Linked DNA regions of Bythopirellula goksoeyrii. The protein of the gene in region 2 binds, or shares a complex with, the protein of the main gene of each other region. Links are inferred from orthologs where the notes say so. Each region holds a gene or a part of one and is shown on either strand. Other genes may lie near its edges. The genes, in order: trxA and Pr1d_RS23015.

The links.
Region 1: the proteins of Pr1d_RS23015 (region 2) and trxA are in contact, whole or in part, in an NMR structure (PDB 2IPA), measured with the Bacillus subtilis proteins. The link is inferred for Bythopirellula goksoeyrii from one-to-one orthologs.

Annotation. Positions count from the first base shown.
Region 1 is NZ_CP042913.1:1,701,224-1,712,567, forward strand. Bases 4,460-7,188 are described here. They hold trxA (thioredoxin), read right to left. Parts: upstream 6,123-7,188; coding sequence 5,796-6,122; downstream 4,460-5,795. Other genes in these bases: Pr1d_RS06820 (coiled-coil domain-containing protein), read right to left, coding at 4,460-5,567; Pr1d_RS06830 (thioredoxin family protein), read left to right, coding at 6,435-7,004; Pr1d_RS06835 (hypothetical protein), read left to right, coding at 7,112-7,188. In the rest of the region: NAD-dependent DNA ligase LigA, read left to right, coding at 1-220; Pr1d_RS06810 (tetratricopeptide repeat protein), read right to left, coding at 278-2,629; Pr1d_RS25695 (hypothetical protein), read left to right, coding at 2,955-3,839; more of Pr1d_RS06820, read right to left, coding at 3,885-4,459; more of Pr1d_RS06835, read left to right, coding at 7,189-7,900; Pr1d_RS06840 (glycoside hydrolase family 2 TIM barrel-domain containing protein), read left to right, coding at 8,307-11,126; Pr1d_RS06845 (carboxylate-amine ligase), read right to left, coding at 11,174-11,344. UniProt on the Bacillus subtilis protein: Participates in various redox reactions through the reversible oxidation of its active center dithiol to a disulfide and catalyzes dithiol-disulfide exchange reactions.
Region 2 is NZ_CP042913.1:5,827,571-5,838,919, forward strand. What follows is about bases 2,570-5,303. They hold Pr1d_RS23015 (arsenate reductase ArsC), read right to left. Parts: upstream 4,289-5,303; coding sequence 3,851-4,288; downstream 2,570-3,850. Other genes in these bases: arsM (arsenite methyltransferase), read right to left, coding at 2,570-2,758; arsB (ACR3 family arsenite efflux transporter), read right to left, coding at 2,755-3,858; Pr1d_RS23020 (ArsR/SmtB family transcription factor), read right to left, coding at 4,344-4,691; Pr1d_RS23025 (WD40/YVTN/BNR-like repeat-containing protein), read right to left, coding at 4,917-5,303. In the rest of the region: Pr1d_RS22985 (hypothetical protein), read left to right, coding at 1-407; Pr1d_RS22990 (DUF2442 domain-containing protein), read right to left, coding at 485-778; Pr1d_RS26140 (DUF4160 domain-containing protein), read right to left, coding at 1,017-1,154; Pr1d_RS23000 (glycine cleavage system protein R), read left to right, coding at 1,236-1,754; more of arsM, read right to left, coding at 1,862-2,569; more of Pr1d_RS23025, read right to left, coding at 5,304-5,897; Pr1d_RS23030 (hypothetical protein), read right to left, coding at 6,323-6,523; Pr1d_RS23035 (hypothetical protein), read left to right, coding at 6,897-7,103; Pr1d_RS23040 (CBS domain-containing protein), read left to right, coding at 8,338-8,841; Pr1d_RS23045 (DUF2585 family protein), read right to left, coding at 9,606-10,175; Pr1d_RS23050 (alpha-N-arabinofuranosidase), read right to left, coding at 10,196-11,349. UniProt on the Bacillus subtilis protein: Catalyzes the reduction of arsenate [As(V)] to arsenite [As(III)]. In vitro, can dephosphorylate para-nitrophenyl phosphate (pNPP).

The DNA.
Region 1 (11,344 bases), 4.1 Mb from region 2 along the record:
AAAGTCGTTTGTCGTCACTGGGAAGTTAGAAAACTATACTCGTGATGAGATCCAATTGCTGATAGAGCAATATGGCGGAAGAGCGACCAGTAGCGTCTCTGCGAGCACGGACTACCTGGTCGCAGGTGAAAAGGCCGGAAGCAAACTTGCCAAGGCCCAGGAGCTAGGCGTCGCCGTGCTTACCGAAGAAGAGTTCCATGCGCTCTGTGCCGGCGAGTGAAGTACTTTGTCATTCCTAAAGATTGCGCTCAACTCCAAAAAAAGTCCTAACAAAGCCCTAATTCGTTTTACGGATCGCAGCATTCACTTCCGGTGAAATCGCTACGCCGAGTTGCTCAGCGCGGCGGATGAGTTGGCGGGCTTCCTCATGTGCGCCTTGCTGCCACAACAGTAGACCCAGATTGTAGTTGAGTTGTGGGGCATCAGGATGCACCGCGAGCCCTGCACGATAGGCCCGCTCGGCTTCGGCATTCATGCCCAATTGAGCTAGCAGGCCGCCATAGTTGGCACTTGCTGCGGGGTCTCCTGGTTTGAGATCTAGGGCACGTTGATAGGCTTCCAGTGCCGAGTCGACAGCCCCCAACACGTAGTAAGTATTGGCAAGCTGTAACTGGGAAGTGAAATGTTGCGGGTCGAGTTTCTGTGCTCGCGATAGAAACGTGATTGCGCGCATGGGTTTGTTTAACTGGAATTGCGTAAGCCCCATCTGATAGTTCAGTTCAGCAGACTCCGGACTGATTTGAAGTGCATCTTTCAAAGGTACCAACGCGCGTTGGGGGTCTCCGGCGGCATTGAGCGAAGCGCCCAGTGCGGCCAAGACTCTCCAGTTGTCGGCATTGTCAGCGGCGAGGAAGCTTGCCAGTTCGACCGCTTGGTGGTGATGGCCGTCGCGGTTGAGTAATTGAATCTTTCCCAATTCTCCGATGAGAGAATCTGGGAATCGCTCTGCGATCGTTGTGTACAGCGTTGCTGCTTGTTGAGTTTGGTTCTGATCGAGATAAAAGTCCGCCAATTGTTCGTAAGGTTCGGCCGACTCGGAGCCCAGTTCAACTGCGAGCTTCAGTTCGACTTCAGCTTGTTCTTGCTCGCCCAGGCGGTGGAGTACCGTCCCCAGATCGCAATGATGCGACCATTGATTCGGAGCGATGGCGATGGCCTTTTCGAACTGCCGCTTGGCTTCCTGCAATCGGTTGCCCAGCAGATAGGCTAGACCCAAATCAGCGTGGGCAGTGTGAGAACGCTCACGAAGGGCCAAGGCTTTCTCGGCGTGGAGTATGGCCTGTGGGGCATTGCCTTTGGACAATGCATTGCGACTGAGCAAGGCGTGGCATTCGGGAAGATTAGGTGTTAGCGCAGCCAAGGCGACTAAACGCTCGGAAGGGCCGTCCTCAGGTTCAAGCAGCAAGCGCCTGCGCTCAGCGAATAGCAGACCCGCCATGATGGCAAGTAGTAATGCCCATTTGGCCGCATGGATTGCCGCCGGTACAGTGATCATCGGCGGGGCATCGCTCGTTGGAGTCTCGACTAAATTCTCCTGTGTCTTGCGTTCACTTACTTTCCAGATGAAGCCGTCAAAGTAGAAATGGAGAAACGAAGAAGTCACGAAAGCGGCGATAAGCCACTGGTAGGCATTCTCGGTTCCTGCGGTGAAAATGTAGGCATTGGCGTCCACCGTGAAGTAGCGAATTGAGCTATATGCCGCAATTGCTGCCAAGTAGAGGCCCAACATGCTCCATCGATCTTCGAAGAGAAAACCCAATGGTCCGAAGCGATTGCCGGCGCGGTTGAAGAGGCGCTTGTTGTAGATCCATACGATCGCGTAGTACTGGACGGCGTGGTAGATCTCGAACATCGCAATGCCAATCAAGAGATTGACCGAGAGTCGTCCCGTGTACCAGAAGAACCAACCAGTCGTACCGATTAGCAATAGTTTGACCCAAGAGATCGGATAGCCGGCTTTATGCAGTCGTAGGAGGTTCACCAGATAGCCAATCAGGACCGCGATCAGCGCTCCGCCAATCAGCAGCCGCGCCCAATCGAGCCAGACGGGACCAAATATAGGAAGGCCAGACTCCCACATCGTTTTGGCAATGCCGAACATGCGGGCATCGCTGAACACAACACCAGCAACAAACACAGTCAGGCAGAGCCAATGATCGAGACGGGCAGTCAAGCGATCGGTCACTCCCCGTCGCAGGTCGTAGATGCGCATGAAACCGTATGTTTGCATCAATCCGTGCCAAGTGCCCCAAATCAGCAAGACCAACTCTAGTCCGTGGAGATGTCGCCAAGGAAGGTGGAGCCACTGAGCCAATCCGCTGGGAGGCGTAAAGCAGAGAGCCATAGCGAACACCAGAGGAGGCACGAAAAGAAAACGCATGCGATATCGCGCAAAAAGCTCTCGATCGCCGTACGCCCTCATGAAGCCTGGCAGATGATGTCCCAGGGAAGCAAATGATATCACCGCCAACGAAACTTGCTCGGGGGTGAGCCACTGACGCACCAGAACCAATATGACCGGTACAATCAGTATTGGCGTGACTACGACGTACGTCATGTCCCACCAGGGAGAGATGATCCAGCTCTGGTGGCGGGCTTTGGCGGTTGGAGAAAGTTGCGTTGTAGACACGGATTTAAGCGATCTGAGTGAAATCGGGGGCCTATCTCCAAGTATTGCACCCTTCCCCGCTGCGTCCTCCCGCTGATGGGGAGAAAACTGAGAAATCGGCTCCCAAAATGGCATATTGGCCAATCATTCAAGACATAGGCGGCAAAACCGACCGATTTGGCGGGGACATTCATGAAAATGTTGGCAATTGGCGTGCGCCAGTTTATGCTGGAGAGACCGGCTGAATTATTGTCAATTCAGCCAACCCTTCGTAATTCAAGCCCTGCGATCAGCTGGGGCTTCAAGAAACCAAGTAGTCCTCGGCTTCTGAAAAGGTTGTACTGTCATGGCGTCCGCCCAAATGATGAAATGGTATCTGGTATTGGCAATCATGGTCTTGGGAACTGCCGTAAGTGGGCAGCATTCAAGAGCTGATGAACCTGCTGCTGAGACGGCACCGGCGCTCGATGTGTTCGATGCCATCGACCAAGGCGTGATCGACGCAAAGTTCATCGCTCGCGATAGTCAGCGCGGCCGATTGTTCTTGACTAACAAGACCGATGAACCTGTTGATGTGCTCATTCCCGATGCCTTTGCTGGAGTTCCCGTCATGCATCAATTTGGCGGTGGTGGAGGTGGTGGCGGTTTGGGCGGCGGCGGCGGCGGGCAGCAAAGTGTCGGCGGCGGCGGCGGCGGTCGAGGCGGCGGTGGTCGAGGCGGCGGTGGTCGAGGCGGCGGTGGCGGACGCTTCAATGTTGCCCCTGAAAAAGTCAACACGATCGACGTCCCACTGTTGTGTCTGGACCATGGTCTTCGGGATCCTTCGTCGAACAAGCCTTATGAAATTCGTCCCATCGAAGATGTTGTCGCCGACCCCGCTGTGATTGAAATTGTGGCTGCCTATGCCAATGGTGACCTGCAGCCTGCTGCAGCGCAAGCAGCAGTCTGGAATGTGAATAGCAATGTAAGTTGGCAAGAACTTGCCGCCAAACTCACGGGCACGGCCCGCCAAGTTGTGCGAGATCCGTATTTCTCTCCTGCTGAGATCAAGAACGCAATGGCGATCGTCGCTGGAGCCCAGCAGGCAACTGCCGGCCAAAAGGTAGAACGTCGCAACTGGAAACCCGTCAGCGAGAGAAATCCAGACGGCGAGAAAGATGCCACACCGGAGAAATTGGATATTCCCGAAACTGTCGGTCCACAAAGCGACCAATCGGCGGACAACAGCTAACACAACCGGAACCAGCGCGGAATTGGACCGATTCCATCCGTCTCGCTACGCCGCGTGACTCCAGCAGGCACGTTCAGCGGCCAGCAGCCGCTGCAGTTCGTGTTGGTACTCTGCTTGTTGGGCTTGCCAGTTTAGCTCGGCTTCTTCGTAAGTGCGCTGCTGGGCATCGAGTTCTTGCTCGCGGGCGACCAGTCGGGCTGCCCGTTGTTCGAGGTCTTGCTCGCGGCGGTCCAGCCACAACTGTAGGTCTTGACGCTGATTGGCCAATTGGGAGTGTTCCGTAGCCAGTTCGCTACGCACGGATTCCAATTCCCGATGGCGACGGCTTGCTTCGTCCGCTGCCAACTGAAAATGGTCGGCAAGTCGCACACGCAATTGCGATATGGAACGCGACAAGGTTGCCGGTGCGAGCACGCCTTGTAGTTGCAACCAGGTTTCTTCCGTGGCCAGCCGGATTTCCAACACTTCTCGTTGCGCACTGCGCAATTCTTCTTGCAATTGCTCGAGCGCGTCCTGACGTTGGTCCAGCATCGCTTCACGGCGGTCGATTTCCTGCTCTCGCCGTGCCAGCTGCAGACTGGTAGTTTCCTTTTCTTTCGCCAACCGCTTGCGCTCTGTAGTGACATGGTTTTTGAACTTCAGCTCTTGATGCTCAAGTTCTGAACGCTGCTCTGCGAGTTGCACCTGTTGTTCGGCCAACATCGATTCAGCGGCTGTGAGATTTGCCGCTCGCTGCTCGAACAAGTTGGCTGTTTGTTGCAGCTCCACCATTTTCTGCTCTGTGACACCGAGTCGTTCAAATCGTTGCAGAGCGGTCTTGATTTCTTGTTCCCGGAAGCGAATACGGCGATCTTGTTCTGTGGCGTCGCACAGCTTGTACTCCACTTCTTGCTGGATGCGCCCGAGTTCAGCACGTTGGAATTCTAGCTCGCTACTCTCTTCTCCCAATCTTAGTTCCCAAGCTCGCAGATCTTCCAGGCGTTTGTTTAGTTCAGAATCTGCGTCGTGGATTCTCGTCGAACGCTGCTGCAAGGAGACTTCGGTCGTCGTAATTTGTTCCATTTGCTTGTACAGCTGCGCTTCGCGGGCATCCATTTCCCGATGGCGTTCTTCACAAGCAAGCTTTGCTTCGGTGAACTCTTCCTCTTTCGAACAGCAGAGAGCCGTCTTTAGTTCGAGTTCATTGAGTTTCTCAGTCAGCTCGCTTTGAGCAAAGTCGAGTTCGGCCTGTAGTTTGTCTAGTTGTCGCTCACGCTCTTCAAGTTTGAGCGATTTCTCGACACTGGCCTCGTGCTGGCCTTTGTCGACAGCGAATTTGCCTTGACTGTTTAGATCAGAGGCACGTTCTTCGAGTTCCGCTTCCCGCGCGTCGAGCTCACTTTCCCGTTCGTCAAGCCACAATCGAGCACTGCGAATACGGCTTTCCAGTTCGGCCTCGTGCCCATTGAGCGCAGACTCTCGGTGATCTAGTTCGGTCAGTCGCGATTGGAGTCGCTCTGCCAGATCGGCAGCATGGCGGCTGAGGGCTTCGGGTGGCGCTCCCGCGGCAAACAACTCATCGATGCCAAATTCATCCCCTTCGTCGCTCTGCGCACCAATTTCCACCGAGGCACGACTGGGAACAGCTGCCACACCGCGAGATACCGGATGAGCCGAATCGACTCGCATCTCGCGCTGAGGACTTGCGCCTTCAGTGATACTGCCTTGCTCTGGATTGTTCGCTGCCATGGGAGAGATGCCCGCTAATGCTGGAGGAGGAGGCAGAGTTTCGCCAATTGGCAAACTTTACCTAAACGTCACATCGGCACATTGGCGTGCTGAGTTCAATTAGGCTAGAGAAAAGCTCGCATTAACCAGCACTGCTAGCACCAGTAACAATAATAGCCGCTGGCGGAAGCCCGTGGTTCCGTCAGCGGCTAATCGTTGACTTTAAGCATGATGGATAGATGCCAGAGTTTAAGCCTTGGCGGCGTCAATCGCTTCTTGCAAACGATTCTTGGGCTGCACCCCAACGAAACGGTCGACGACTTCGCCGTCCTTGAAGATCATGATCGTAGGGATGCTGCTTACGCCATAGCTCTGGGCCGAGGAGGGGGCATCATCCACGTTGAGTTTCATCACTTTGGCTGAACCGGCATTCTCGCCAGCCAACTCTTCAACGAGTGGCGCGATTTGACGGCATGGCCCACACCAAGGCGCCCAAAAATCGACGAGCACGGGCTCGGAAGATTTCAGCACTTCGGCATCAAAATTGGTGTCATTGATTTCTGCTACAGCACCCATGATTATCTCCTTGTTTCTGGATAGTGATGACATCTCTCGTGTCAATCAGGCCATCCTACTTGATACTCTACCTATCTGGTTCTGGTGGACATCGGCATACAAATTGGCAAATCTGCACAAACTTGCGTGAAACCGATTGCTTCAAGATTATTGGCATACTTTTCGCGACTGTCAACGAACCCTCCAGTGCATTGCCGAAACCCGGGCGATGCTAGATACTTGGGAGGATAGCCCGATTGAGCCCCATTCTTGGACACCCGGGGCGTAGATCATCTTACTCAATACATTTCTCGATTTTTGGAGAATAAAACCATGGCCCGCACACCCAGCAATATGCTTCCCCTAGGTACTCAGGCTCCTGACTTCTCGCTCATGAACGTTGACGGCAAGACAGTCTCGCTGAGTGATTTCTCCGGCGCCCCTGCCCTGTTGATAATGTTCATCTGCAATCACTGTCCTTTTGTCAAACACATCGCCGACGAACTTGCCAGGTTGGGACAGGAGTACACTAGTAAAGGAGCGGCAGTCGTAGCAATCAATTCCAACGACGTGGCCAACTACCCCGGGGACTCTCCCGAGCAAATGGTCGCCGAGGCCGAGGAGCGTGGCTATGTGTTTCCCTATCTCTACGACGAGACCCAGGAAGTCGCCCAGGCGTACAAAGCAGCCTGCACTCCCGACTTTTTTCTGTTTGATAGTCAGCATCAATTAGTCTATCGGGGCCAACTCGACGCGAGTCGTCCCGACAGCGGAATCCCCGTGACGGGTGCCGACCTGAGAGCTGCGCTTGATGCCGTGTTAGCTGGGAAGAAGCCCAGCGCAGATCAGACTCCCAGTTTGGGCTGCAATATCAAATGGAAACCGGGGAATGAACCGGGGTGAAAAATTGGTGATCCAAATACCTCACCTTCATGACTAGCAAGCCAACACACCGGCGGCTAGAACTTGTTGCTGGCCATTCTATAGTCTCGTTTTTGAAAGAGCCAAAAATGAAGAAACTACTCGCAGTAGTCGGAATCCTGTTAGCTCTGATAGCGGTCGGCATTTTCTGTGTTTTCTTCATCACCAGTGGTATCGTGGAAACGGCGGACGGCTTTTTCCAACAGGTGGCGGGCGGCAACATAGTGGAGTCTCGCGACTACCTGGCAGAAGAGTTTAAGGCGGCTACAACTCAAGATGAGTTGAAAACTTTCCTCACCGAATCAACTTTGGTCGATTTCAAGGAGGCCAGTTGGAATAGTCGGTCTGTCGCCAATGGATCCGGCGAATTGGAGGGGACCGTGCTGACGAAGACTGGTGGTTCAATTCCCCTCAAGATCAGCTTTGTTAAGGAATCAGGTGCCTGGAAGATCTACGGTATTCAAAAAAAAGATGCAGGACTGAACACAGAAGCTACCAACGATGTGGCTATTCCAACGAAGGCAGAGGCGGCCGTTTTGATCAAAGAAACTACGCAAGACTTTGCCGCTGCCATCAACGCGAAAGACTACACTCAGTTTCACGCCGGGTTGTCGAGGGAGTTTCAAGAACAAGTGCCGCTAGAAAAGTTCAACGAGATCTTTTCAGTATTCATCGATTCAGCAGTCGATCTCTCCGTGCTGGAGAAACTTGAGCCGATGTTCACCGCCGAACCAGCGATGTCAGCAGAAGGCGTATTGGCATTAGAGGGATATTTTCCGTCGAAGCCTTCGCGTGTCAAGTTTTCGTACAAGTATGTATGGCGTGATAAAAAGTGGGAATTGCTGGGGATCAATGTCGATATCGAACCCGTCGATTAGAGACAATGAGTCATGTATGTAGCTGGAGACAGTTCCTTCAATGGAAGCTAGGTCGCTGTGGCGAACTGGCTGAGGAGAGATGGCGGTCCTAAAGTTATTCTAGTTGCGAAACCCTTGATAACTCTGGCAGTCTGCGCACCACCTCTACGGCATTGCTGGTATCAGCTTGGATTGAAAGTTTCCGGTCGTCGCAGCTTGGCTAAATGGCAGAATCCCGGCACAACTCCAAGTATTGTTCGCAGTCGATTTGATGTGCTGCAAGGTGCTTACTAGCGTCGAAGTAGCCTGATAGGCTGTACTCTTTTGTTTCAGATTAGGTCGACGCGTAGGAATCTCTGCAGGCTATGTAGGCGTATGCTGCTAGATCTCGTCTGAGGTTTCCTTATTAGGGGGTGATATGGTTTTCGTGTCGCAGAGACTCCTTCTCGCACATGTCATTAACGTATTCTTGGCAGCATATTGCTCCGCACAGCATACGGAGCAGGTTTATTTATCCGGTACCGACAAAGATCATACCGTTGATTGGCAGTTTCAATGTACGTCGGGAGCGAGGTCCGGCGAGTGGACTACTATCCCCGTGCCGTCGCATTGGGATGTGTTGGGCTTTGGTTCGCTTAATTACAAGAAAGACATCGGTTCTGCCTTGGAAGAGCGCGGTCTCTACAAGCATACGTTTGAGGCTGCGAAAGATTGGGAGGACGAGCGGGTTCTGCTGGTCTTTGAGGGAGTAATGACCGACACAACAGTGAAGCTCAATGGTCAGACTGTTGGGCCAACACATCAAGGCGGGTTCTATCGTTTTCAATATGACGTAAGTGACTTTCTCAAGTTTGGTGAAAAGAATCTTCTTGAGGTCGATGTGGCCAAACATTCGGCCAACGAATCGGTTAACAAGGCGGAGCGCACGGCCGATTTTTGGGTGTTCGGGGGAATCTATCGGCCAGTGTACCTGAAGATAGTTCCAAACCAGTTCATCGAGCGTGTGGCGATTGATGCCCAAGCCAACGGTGAGTTCTCGGCAGAAGTTTTTTCAAGCACGAACACCTCGAAAAACATTGGTCCGAAATTTTCCATCGAGGCACAGGTAAAGACCATCGATGGCGAGCCTGTTAGTACGCCCTTTGGAGTTGAGACAATAACTCCGGGAAGCAACAGTTCGACTACGGTCGCAGCAAAGTTTGATTCTCCCCAGTTATGGAGCGCAGAAAAGCCGAATCTCTATCAAGTAGAATTCCGGTTAAAACGTGGTTCTGAAGTTCTTCACAGTACGACGGAGCGGTTTGGCTTTCGTACGGTAGAAGTTCGCGCGGACGATGGCATCTATGTCAATGGTCAGAAAGTTGTACTCAAGGGGGTGAATCGACACTCGACTTGGCCGGATTCGGGACGTTGCCTTAGCGAAGCGGTTCATCGCTTAGATATTGAAACGATTCAAGGGATGAATATGAACGCGGTGCGAATGTCGCACTATCCCCCCGATCCCCAGTTTCTTGATCTGTGCGATGAATTGGGACTGTACGTCCTTGATGAACTTGCTGGGTGGCATTGGCATTACGACACCCAAATTGGCAGTCAGCTTGTCAAGGAACTGGTTACGCGCGATGTGAATCATCCCGCGGTGTTGTTCTGGGACAATGGCAACGAGGGGGGATTTAATTATTCACTCGATGAACAATTCGGCTGGTACGATCCACAGCACCGCACGGTTCTGCATCCGTGGGAGGCATTCAACCACGTCAATACGGCCCACTATTTGGAGTTTGATCGGGCCGAGGTTGCCAGCAAAGGAGTTCCCACACGCCACGGGACGGGAGAGGTCTATCAGGAGTGGGAAGATGTGAACGATCCCAATAAATATATCTACATGCCCACCGAAATGCTGCACGGTTTGTACGATGGTGGGAGTGGTGCGGGGCTTGAAGCTTACTGGGAGATGATGCGACAGAGCCCGGTTCTTGGGGGAGCTTTCCTGTGGGTGCTTTTTGATGAAGGGATCAAACGAGCCGACGGCACGATCGACTGTGCTGGCAATCAAGCCCCCGATGGTATTGTTGGTCCGTATCGAGAACGTGAAGCGAGTTTCTATACGATTCAAGAGATTTGGTCGCCTGTACAAGTTAGTTTGAGTGATAAGAGTTCGCTTGAGATCAAGAATGAGTACAGCTTTACAGATGTTAGTGAATGCAAGTTAACCTGGCAGCTACGAAAATTCAGCCAGCTTGATGACCCTGAAGCAGGCTACGAAGTTCTGGCCGAAGGGGAGCCCGCGTTGCCCTCCATTGCTCCAGGCAAAAAAGGAACGCTCCAACTTGATCTGCCAAATGATCAACATTCGGCAGATTGCTTGGCAGTACGAATTGACAACCCTCAGGGGCGTGAACTGTGGACATGGGTCTGGCCTTTATCAGACTTGCCGCCGAAAGCATTCATGGAAAATGACAATCGGCTCGGTAGCGTAGTGATTAGTTCGACTGAAAAGGAGATTTCAGCGGTGGTCGGAGATCTTCAGGTAGCGATTGATAAGCAATCAGGGATGCTAGAGGGAGTGCGACGGGGGGATCAAAAGTACTCACTATCCAATGGCCCAGAAGCTACGACAGTACCGTCTTCGCTGATTTCACTGAATCACAGAATGGAAAACGAAGTTGCACTGATTGAGGGAGAATTCTCTGGTGGGCTGCGAAGTGTCACGTGGGCGATTCATCCTAGCGGTTGGATCGACTGCACCTATGCGTATCAAGCGAAAGGAGAGTCCGACTATTTCGGTGTAACATTCGATTATCCTGCCGAATTTGTCCAAGGGAAGAAATGGCTCGGAAACGGGCCGTTTCGGGTTTGGAAGAATCGCCGACGGGGTGGGACCCTTGGGGTCTGGGAAAACGAACAGAACGAAACGATTACAGGCTACTCGGAATGGGACTACCCGGAGTTTGCAGGTTGCTTTTCCGATGTGCATTGGATGCGATTGCAAACGAGTGAAGGACCGATTACGGTCGTGCCTCATGATCGAGAAAGTTACTTGCAAGTCCTTTTGCCTGAACAGCCTCCAGAAGATTTTGTGGGGAAAACAAAATTCGAACTTCCCCAGTGTGGGATAGCATTGCTCGATGCCATTCCAGCGGTGGGAAGTAAATTTAAAACCCCAGAAACCACTGGCCCGCGTGGTCAGCCCAATGTGGGTAAGGGCATATATGAGGGAAAGGTAAGCTTCTATTTCGGGGAATAAGAATTGGCAAGCTTGCTGAGAAAGCGATAAAAAAGTCTTTGTAGATATTAATCTGCGTTCTTAGGTGAGACGCGTGATAGTTCCGTCAAACGCCGGACAACTTCCTCGGCACTGCCGGTCTCGGCTTGGATTGAGAGTTGCCGATCGGCGCAGCTTGGCTCCGAGGCAATCTGGCGACATCGCTCCAAGTGATGTTCACAAGCGAGTTGCTTTGCCAT
Region 2 (11,349 bases):
ACGAAGAAGAACCTCGTCAACTTTTCGGCAATACCATCGAAATGGCCGTCGGGATCGGCAAACAGTCGGTTTACTTTTCGCTAGGGCGTGATGCTATCGCAGCGGCGAAAAAAGTCATCGATGAATCCGCCGCCAATCCAGGCAAAGCGATTGCTCCCATGGAAATGAGCGTCTCCGTGGGACAGGTTTTGAAAACGGTGGCCGCCTTGAACCCCGAGGAAGAAACGGTGCAGATGATTTCAGACGCTTTGGAGAATGAGACCGCTGGTCGTGACCATGTGCGAATCGTTGCCCAACCGATTGAGAATGGAGTCCGCTCCCGCTTCGAGATCGAAGAAGGCGTCATGCGAGCCATCGCCGTCGGCGTCCAGGCCCAACAGATGCAAGCCGCAGGTGCTGGTCGCTAATTTCGCCCCCGGCGAGCCTGCTTCAGCAGGCTGAGAGGTTCCGAACCGAGACTGGCAATTAGCTGGTCTCGGTTTTTTTATTCTAAATTCGGTGAGTCGCCAGCCGGGGCAGATTGTGTACGAGGAGCAGGAGCCCCTCGCAACAAACCCTCAGTATTTAAATCTTCATCAATCTCAGGCCAATGAATACCATAGCCTCCTCCAGCAATCTCCCAGTTCTGGCGCTCCGCAGGTGAGGCATTCGCGAGGCGAGGATACCACAGCAATGGCACTGAAATCGACCGGCCATCATGCAGCGCAACTGAGAGCGTCTCGTCTGTGAATTCCACACCTGCGACCCGTTCATCAGCTCTCAACGCCAAAGTGCCCATGCCAAGCCTCCAACAACTCTTTGTGCTACTAACAGTTCAATTCTTCGCAGCCTACAAAAATTATCTAAACGCAGAGGACGCGGAGTCGCGAAGATACGCAGAGAATCCTTATAATCCCTCCTCTGCGCCTCGGCGATCTCTGCGTTTAATTGATATTCGGTTGCGGTCACCGGCTGCGCTGGGATGATTGTGAATCAACTTCTGAATCTGCCTCAATTCATGTGCCCTGAAACCTAAATTACTTGCCAACGACACCGGGTCGAGCCAAAAACTTGACCGAGAATCGCTCACGATCCACATGGACATGCGGAGGCTCGCCAAGTTCATGGCTCCAAAAGTAGAATCGGTAGGGTCCACTCCGCAAGACTGTCGGCATACGCTATATTCTACTTGGTACATGCTCACGAAGCCAGACAACTCCTCTTTACAGAAATTGTGGCGACCGAATAAGACCATCATGCAAAAAACTTCTCTCGTACTGACAGTCCTGGGCCAAGATCATCCTGGTCTGGTCGATTCACTTGCCGCGATTGTGGCGGAACATGGAGGCAACTGGGTTGAGAGTCGCATGGCCCATCTCGCGGGACAATTCGCCGGAATCTTGCGCGTGGAAGTCGATCCCCAACAGGCCGAGTCACTCACTGCCGCCATCAAGAAACTCACCGCGAGTGGTTTGGAATCGATGGTGTGTGCCGATCCCATTGGGTCAAGCGTCGAAGGGGGCAACGTGATCGAGCTCGATCTTGTCGGCCTCGACCAACCTGGCATCGTCCGCAAAGTAAGTCAGGTACTCGCCGAACGCGGTGTCAATGTAGAGCAGTTAGCAACTGAGTGTCTTGCGGCCCCCAACACGGGTCAAAGCCTCTTTCACGCTACGGCGAAATTGCGCCTGCCGGAAGGCTTGGAAGAGGGCACCCTGCGAGGCGCGCTCGAGCAAGTCGCGGCGGACTTGATGGTGGAGTTGAAGCTGGAATAAGGGATGTCAGGGTCAGACGTCACACAATGTGACCTCACCCATGACTCGAAACTCGCCACCATTATTTTGGCCCTAAAGCACATTGTCGAGTTCGGTCATGAAATCACCTAACGAGGCTTCACGGCAAAGATGCGGACGCTCGCAGCGAAATCGTTCACGTTGTACCGCCGCAGGAGGTCGGCTAACTGGGCGTGCACGTCGCCCGAGAGGGGCGGTGCTCCACAGCACTCCTGCGTTTCAAGAATTTCTATTCCATTGCCAGCGCTCGCCGCTGGGACGCAGCAAGCCGCATTCTCCGCTTGGGCGTAAGCGTTCAGGTCGGAACCCGTGTCTTGGATCTTGACCGCCCCGAAACCTGCCGCCTCAAGCTCGCTCTCATATTGGGCAATGGGTATCGCCCCGGCGATGCAGCCGATGTACGCCGGTAGGTTCTCGCTGACTTCGGCGGGGAGCGGCTTTTTTAGAGCGATATCGCTCACCGCGAACCGGCCACCCGGCTTTAGAACGCGATACACTTCGCGAAGCACCGCACTCTTGTCTGGGGCGAGGTTGATGACACAATTGCTGATGACACAATCGACGGTGCCATCTGCGAACGGCAGGCTGTCAATTGTCGAAAGATGGAACTCGACATTTGCGAACGGCTTGCCTCCGTCTGCCTTCGCTGCATTGCGGCGCGCAAGATCGATCATCTCTTGGCTCATGTCGATGCCAACTGCTTTCCCCGTAGGGCCCACCTTGGGAGATGCCAAAAACACATCGAGTCCGCCCCCGCAGCCAAGGTCCACAACCACTTCTCCCGGTCGCAGCCCCGCGGTTGCCAAAGGATTGCCACATGAGAGTCCCATGTTGGCTTCAGCGGGAATTGATGCAAGTTCGTCTGCGGAATAACCAAACGCCTCGGCCACCGCCTTTACTCCCGCGTGGTCGCTCGACAGTCCCTTCGTGGCGACGGACGAATACTGAGTGCGAACTTCTTCGAGAATTGATTTGGAATCCGTCATGATGGTTCTCCAGTACCTATTTGGACGTTTGAAAAAATGCGTCGTTGAAACCAAAACGCGACGCTGACTAAGCCAATCATCACCGGCACCTCGACCAAAGGACCGATGACCGCAGCAAACGCCACTCCAGAGTTGATGCCGAACACGGCGATGGCGACCGCAATCGCCAACTCAAAATTGTTGCTCGCAGCCGTGAAGGCTAACGTCGTGGTCTTGGAGTAGTCCGCCCCAATCTGGTGGCCCATGAAAAAGCTCACCAAGAACATGACCACGAAGTAAATGAGCAATGGTACCGCGATCAGTAGGACGTCGTAGGGAATGCGAACAATCTGGTCCCCCTTGAGGCTGAACATCACCAGGATTGTGAACAGAAGTGCCACCAGCGTGAGAGGGCTGATCTTGGGTATAAAAACCTGCTCATACCAGTCACGGCCCTTCGCCTTGAGGAGCACGAAACGTGTGACCATCCCTGCCAAGAAAGGTATGCCAAGATAGATAAATACACTCTCGGCGATCTGTCCCATACTGACCACCACGACACTCCCTTCGAGCCCCAGCAGCGGTGGGAGCCAGGTAATAAAAAACCAGGCGTAAACACTATAGAACAGCACCTGGAAAACACTGTTGAAGGCGACGAGGCCAGCGGCATACTCGGTGTCGCCCTTGGCCAGATCGTTCCACACGATGACCATCGCAATACAGCGGGCCAACCCAATGAGAATCAGCCCCGTCATGTATTCAGGGTAATCGCGTAAGAAAATCACTGCCAATGCGAACATCAGCACGGGGCCGATCACCCAGTTTTGGACAAGCGAGAGTCCCAGAATCTTCCAGTTGCGAAAAACGTCCCCCAGTTCCTCGTACTTCACCTTTGCCAAGGGCGGATACATCATCAGAATCAGCCCGATGGCGATCGGCAGGTTCGTCGTACCGACTTGAAACCGATTGATGAATCCTTCGGTCCCTGGCAGAAAGTAGCCCACAGCAACGCCAACAGCCATCGCCAGAAATATCCAGAGCGTAAGAAAACGATCAAGAAAACCGAGCCTGCCATGGGGGCAGCCGAGCGGCTCACATACCTCAGCTTTGACATCATCCATGATTTGCATTCTCCAACGCACCAGGCAGCGAGGCAACAAAATCACGGATTTCGTCGCGGACACGCCGATAGTGGGCAATCCCTTCTTCCTCGGTCTCCGATTCGCGGGCCAGACGTGGTGGGTCGTCGAACGGGCAATGAATCACCCGAGCGTCTCCTGGAAACACCGGGCACGATTCAGCCGCGTTATCACAAACAGTCACCACGTAATCGAACTGAACGTGCTTCAAATCATCGACGTGCTGAGACTTTTGGTCTGTGATGTCGACGCCTGCCTCGGCCATTACCTTCACTGCATTGGGATTGAGCCCGTGGGTCTCGATGCCTGCCGAATAAGCATCAATTGTGTCAGCCTTGAGCTGACGGGCCCAGCCTTCAGCCATCTGGCTGCGACAGGAGTTTCCAGTGCAGAGGAAGAGTATCTTAGGCATTATTGTCTGGTTTTCTTATCAATTCGTGCTTGTTTTTCTAGGTTCACTGGCCACTTCAACAACAGTCGTCGCACTCATGGTGGGCAAGGCGATCGAGATCCGTATTCAACGGTTCCATTTCTCGCAGGCAGGTCTTAACACACCTCAGTAGTGTTTTTCGCAAGCCACTCGCACCACGAGCGGCACGATAATATTTCCATTTCCCCTCATCGCGAACTGTGACAAGTTCCGCTCGACGCAGATAGGCCAAGTGGCGCGACACCTTCGGCTGTTCTTCGTCGAGTAATTCACACAGGTCGCACACACACAACTCCTGCTCGACAAGAAGATTGAGCAATCGCAAGCGGGTGGCATCCGCAAACGCTTGAAATACTTCGGTCGAATCGGCTACTGGTGTTGTCATATACGCGCCTCCATATATGTTCTTTGTATTGCACAGGGGGACTACCGTCAAGTCGACTGTGTCGTTCTATAGGAGGTTTAGCCTGAATCCGTTTCTCACGGCGACACAAAATATACAGCTTAGGTGGGAGATTAAGAGACAAAGGGGGCAAACTTCACCAATGAATTCAGCTGCGTACCCTTTATCCCACCGGTCGATTGCTGAATGCCGTCGGATCATCGTCACTCATTCAGCAGGGTCATGCTTCAATACCGTAGAAGCTAACACAAGTTGGTTCGTCACAAGAAACGCGATGCCTGGGCCGTTCTTGGGAAGCCCTCTTCTTGTACGCGTCCAGTTCCTTCCATGGTCTTTGGATACGTAGATTCCGTCTGATGCCCCGGCAAACGCTCGCTTGTCGTTTGCTCCTGCCTCCCACACGGGGGCATCACTTAGTATATCGGGAAATTTATCTTTGCCGCCAACATTTTTGCCAGTACCTTTGAACCATGAATCACCTAGGTCATCGCTCCAATAGAGCCCCCCAGGATTGTGACCGGCGATCAAAGTATCACCACTTGAAGCAAGGACTAACGGCGAGACATTCCCTGACTTTGTCCAACGGCTATTCCCGTCATTCCAGACATAGAGCCCCTTGCTGTACAGGCCCGCGAACAATTTGCCTTTGACCACGGCCAAGTCAAAGACCTGAGCATTAACGGGTAGTCCGCCTCCAAGTTTTCTCCAGCTCACGCCATTGTCGTCGGAGACGAACACGCCTTTGGTGTCAGCTCCCGCATAGAGCCTGCCATCCTCCAAGAGCAGAGAACGCACTTTTTGCACGGGTAACGATGCATTGCGAACCCAAGATTTCCCCTTGTCGGTTGACACTAGCATTCCATGGTCAGCTGTCCCGACAAATACATTCGACCCGGCGGTCGCAATGCTAATGATGCGGCCTGAGCTGGTTGCCAATCCACCAGCAGCTTTCCACGGTTGAGACCTGTCATCGATGAAAAATAGACCAGAATCAGTACCCGCGAACAGAATTTCCCCCGAACACCCGAACGTATTAGTTCGAGTTGTCTGTGGAATCCCGGTATCGAAGCGAACCCAGGATTGACCGCCATCAAGAGATTTGAAGACTGCGTGTTCTTCTACCGCATTTGCGACGGCCCCAGAGAACAACACAAGTCCAACGCCGACGTAATATCGGGGCATCTGCATCTGCAGCCTCATCTCGCTATTATGTTCTGGTTTCATCCATCATGGGTGCCAGTGCCATCGGCGAATGGCACTTGGATCTATTTAACTGGGGCAATACTTTGCCTAGTATTGAGGATGGTTTTTGATTGTGAATCCTAGTTGCTGTGAGGTTTACCCGTCAGCACACCCGCCTCTTTCAATCGTTTCTCTAGTTTCTGGACTCGGGCTAAAGCCGACAGCGCGAATATGAAGCCAAGCGTACCCATTGACATGCCTATGATTCCAAAGTTTCCATACTGTTACCTCCTAAAGAGTTTCGCAATAGTAAAGAAGCGAGCTTTCCGTACAGAACTTATTCGCCAGTATCGCACAACCTGCATTGAGTAGGCAGCTGATTATTACTGGTTGATCGAATTAGGATGGAGTATCCTTATCCTGCTTAGCCTCTAGTTACTGTTTTTTCTTAAGACTTTTAGACTTTCCCCGATACTAATACCTATCCCAGCACCAATAGCTATTCCTAAAGCCACACCTGTCCCAGAATTACCTAGCGCCGCACCAAGACCCGCACCCAAAGCAACGCCCAAGGCTATTCCGACCGCTGTATAATGTTCGACTGGATCTTCTATTTTCTTCTGGTCACTCATTTCATCTCTCCTTGTACACGCTGAATGGCAAACGTTTGTTAACGTTGACAACTCAATAGATGTCACAACATATACGATAGGGACCGGATGTTACCGCTGTGTTACCTCGGTGTTTCCAATAAGTCTTTTTTCTAATTGCTCGACAATCGCAGTTTTACAAAAATCGTTACTGGGCACCAATTGATCCGAGCCATTTCACGCTTCAGCGTGCCAATCCTCGTAACTTAGCCGTGACTGCGTTTGGCGTCAGCAGACTATTGTTCACTAGTTCTCGGTTTGGTAATTGGTTAGACTACCAAGTGCTGCTCAGAGATGCTTTTATGGACAAAGTCTGTCCTGCTAAACACTGAGCCCGGCTTCGGGAGGCCATGACATGGAAAACACTGTCACGCGGCTGCCATTTCGCATTTTAGCGGGAATACTTGGAGCGATTCTGCTTCTGTATTCCTTGCCTGTCTCTTTACTCGAAGCTTCAACGGGTTCGCTAAGAGGCTGTTTCATGGCAGTTAGTTGCTTAGTCGGTGGAATCGGACTAACGCTCGGTGCATACACGGGCCGGTGGTTTAATTCACCTGCCTGATTGCAGATTGATGCCGCCATTGGAAGGCGACCCCAGTCGAACGCAAGCTACGTCGGCATGCCAAATCGCCGCCAAAAAGGAACTTGCGGAAAAGCGACTCTCCCTCGGACTCATCTAGACGTAAAGCACTAACCTGAGGCGGGCTGGCAAGCCAGACTCCAACTTAACTTGGACCGTGGGATCAAGCTGCCCGGACGCAAGGAGCCGCTGTCATCCTGAGTTGTGAGTTTGGATTGCGGTGAGGTGTTTCACAAGCCATATCCAAGACCGTAGAGACTCTACAACGAAGTGGCTTTCCTGTCTTATCGCATTTCACGGCCACGTTGTCTATCAAGCGAATCACCCCAGCCACTCGGCTACAGCACTCGAAGCACAACCACTTGGCATGCTGAGATGGTAACTGGCCTCTCACGACCACGGTCCCCCTGTGGGCCGAAGTGTGGATGCCTTCACAACCAGGAACGTGCCGATGATAGAGGTAGTTAGCGACACGGTTTTCAAGACTGGCATCTTTTGCAGTACTGTAGGATATAACCCTCAAGCTTCCTTGTGAGGTATTCATTGTGATCTCCTCCATGCAGATCGGTCTGTGTGTGAAACCTATCTATGCATCATCAGAACTGAAGCATGTAGGTTTTGCACGAGAACTCTGCCGAGAGAAACAGCCTAACGACTTTGCCGCTCAAGGCAGAGCAAACTGCTCATCAAGACGGCTGGTCCACAGTGTGACACAATTCATTGGGAATATGTCGGTGGTCAACCGCCACTGCTTACTTATCGTCACCGCTTTGATGAGATTATCAATAGAAACAGACGAACCACAAAAGTTGAGTTTCTAGCCAGCTAAGACAGCTTTCGAAGCTGAGGCTTTAACTGCCATCCAAGCATATTTGAGCTACAGTATTTTTCCCGTTCCTCCTCGGCGAACTCGTTCTGGACGGGCTCGCCTGCACTACGCGAGGCCCGCATCCTTGCCACCTTGCTGGCGGTCTCCCCTAGCCACCTTGTCGAGCGGTAGTGGCTGTCGCACAATCATGGACAGAAACACCGTTGGCTAAATTTCTTTGCACTTGTAGTTGCCTCGAATAAGCGTCGGTGACCGATATCCAAGTAAGTCCTTTCACCGCAGAAAGACTTATGAGATAACTGCTAACTGATTGCAGGACCAATTCGCTCGAATCCACTCAATGGGGATTCTGGCCCTTTATAACATTTGAGCTTGGGAGAAGAAACGATGTGCGAGAAAACCTTTGTCACACTGACTGCCGACGATATTATGCAGCGTGATATCATCACCATTTCTCCCAGCAACACACTACGGGACGCAATGAGTCTGCTCACTGAGAACCATGTCACAGGGCTGCCCGTCGTGGACCAGCACTCACGTTGCATCGGTCTCATCTCGGCCACTGATATCCTCAATTTCGAGCAAGAGCACTGTGAGGAGAGTGAAGAGGGCAATTCGGAAGAAGCCCGGTACTACGACCCAGAGAAGGAGCGGTGGGAAAGCATCCGTCTGTCCTCGTTCGCCTTAGAGGAGTTCGGCGACGTGCGGGTTGAAGAAGTCATGGCGAGTAGTCTGCTCTGGGTCGAGCGAGAGACTCTAGTCCGGGAGGTCGCTGCCAAGATGTGTGAGGCGGGGGTTCACCGGATACTAGTCCTCGACGAAGGGGGCCAATTGTATGGCATCATATCGGCAGTCGACTTCGTCAGACTGGTCGCTGGGGATACTCGATAAAATAATCGAAAAGTCGTTGATGGGAAGCGAATGCCATGAGAGATAGCAATGGCAGGAATATTTGGCTGATCAATCTCCAATGATTGTACACCAATGCACATCTTGAAGGCCGAGTTCCCGAGGCGATATAACCGCCCTCCCATGGATTTCCTTTTCACCGCGGTCTTCGGAATCAGGAGGAACAATCATGACCGACTCTCCCACTCGATCTGAGGGCGAACCCTGGGGACACCCATCTGTTGCAGCGCGAACCGGCTGTTCTAAGTCGTTCCGTTCGAAAGCGTTGCGTCACCACGCAAGACGGGTGTCCCCAAAATGGATACTGTTTTCCTCCTCTCGCCGACTGCCGAAACTTTCCGCAAGTTTTTGGCCGCGCGATTTGTTAGAATCGGCGTTGCACGCGCCTGCGCTGCGCCGATCTTTGAAAATTGAACTGCTTCTCTACGGGCCGAACAGCGGCATGGGCTAGAGATCCGTCTAGCGCCGATAGCCCTTGATGGCACGAAGCAATCCGCTTTGCGGGAGCGACCAGAGGGGTTTCGTTTTCAAAACCTCTTCAAGAGAACCGCACCGAAATCTGCGTAACCCCTGCTCTGCCAACGAGATGAGGCAATTTTTCACCGTGCCGAAATGGGGGGTTTTGTTTTGTAGGAAAAGTTTGCAACAAAACCAGCAGCTCGAAACTCCCTCTGCGGTGCGCAGAATCGAGAAAGGATTCTTGCCTTTGCCTAGGGCTTGTGGTGTCTGGTGTCCCGCACCCGCTCTCACCCCAACTGCCACTGCTTAATCGCCTCGATGGGCCAGAACAGCATCAGCACGTTCAGCAGCAAGCTGTCGCGGATTGTAATCAGGAGCACGACTTCGATCGCGAAGAAGAGCACCCAGGTGGCATTCCAGCCGATTTTTTTGGCAACCACCAGTCCCAACCAACAAGCCAGCACGTCTCCCACGCTGTTGACGATGGAATCTCCCGTGTAGCCCAATGCGGCAGTCGCGTCCCGATAGCGGTTGATCACAAACTGGGTGTTCTCCAAAATCTCCCAGCCCGCTTCAATCGCAAGTGCCAGCCACACTTGCCAAGGCCACTTCCAATTTTTGGCCAACCAGCCCACGACAAAGCAGAGGACCAAGCCATGTTGAAAATGCGTGAAGGTAAAGGGATCCGCTAAATGTTGCGAGGTATGAGAACTCGCCGGGTCACTCACCCATGCCCGCAACGTTGCACACGAGCAAAACCACTCGCGGTGCTGCAAGCGGAGTTGCACGATCATCAGCACAATCGTGACGATCACTGCCAACAGTGGCCAATTCTTCCGCTCCAGGGCTCTGATCATCTCTCTCCTAGGAATGTCGACTAATTCGAGAGCGTTACTACAACTAACGAATGCGGCGGCAGTGTCGTGCTCAAGGTACTGTCGTTCAGAGAGACATCGGTAAACTCGCGCGGCTCAACTTGATTGGGCTGGTCGAACGTGTTGTGTGCATCGAGACTGTCGGCACTGAGCACTCGACCGGTAACTTTTTGGGCATCCACGCCCGCCAACTGGCATTTCAAGTTGATCGAGTCGTGGGCATGCGTATTGACGAAGGAAACGTACACCGTGCCATCGTCGCCCCGCGATGCAGAAACACTTACTGCAGGAATCGCTGCGTCGCCGAATTTGTATTCGGGGGTCTCAAGTTCGACAGGCAGAAACTTGGTATCCTGATGCACCTTGCACATTTCGAAGGCATAGTACGTAGGAGTAAGCAGCATCTTTTCCCCTTCGGTCAGAATCATCGCCTGCAAAACGTTCACCGTTTGCGCGATGTTACACATTCGCACCCGCTGGTGGTGTTTTTGGAAGATATGGAAGTTGAGGCCCGCCACCAGGGCATCACGCAACGTATTCTGCTGGTACAGAAAACCAGGATTCGTCCCTTCTTCCACCTGATACCACGTTCCCCATTCATCGACATACAGACCCCGATAAATCTCAGGATCGGTGTCGTTCATGATCGCCTCGGTGGAGTTGAGAATATCATCCATTCGCATTGTACTGCGGAGAATGCCAAACCACTGATCCTCACCAAAGCCGGTTGCAGAGAGTTTGTCATGCCAGGGAGCGGCAAGTGTGTAATAGTGAAGCGAAAGAGCCTGAGCATGTCCTCCTACCCGCGAGAAAACCACTTTGGTCCAGTTGTCATCACCACCATTCGGACCACAGGCGACTCGCATGAGATGGTTGCCACTGAAATCGCGGCAGAACGTTGCAAATCGCTTGTACAAGTCCGAGTAGAACTCGGGGGTCATGTTCCCACCACAGCCCCAGTTCTCATTGCCGACGCCGAAGAAGGGAATCTTCCAAGGTTCCTCCCGACCATTGGCGCGTCGTTCGTTGGCCAGCTCGCTCTCGCCAGCGAACGTCATGTACTCGATCCAGTCACGCATCTCTTGAGGCGACCCACTCCCCATATTGCCAGCAATATACGGATCCGCACCGATAATTTCGCAAAGGTCGAGAAACT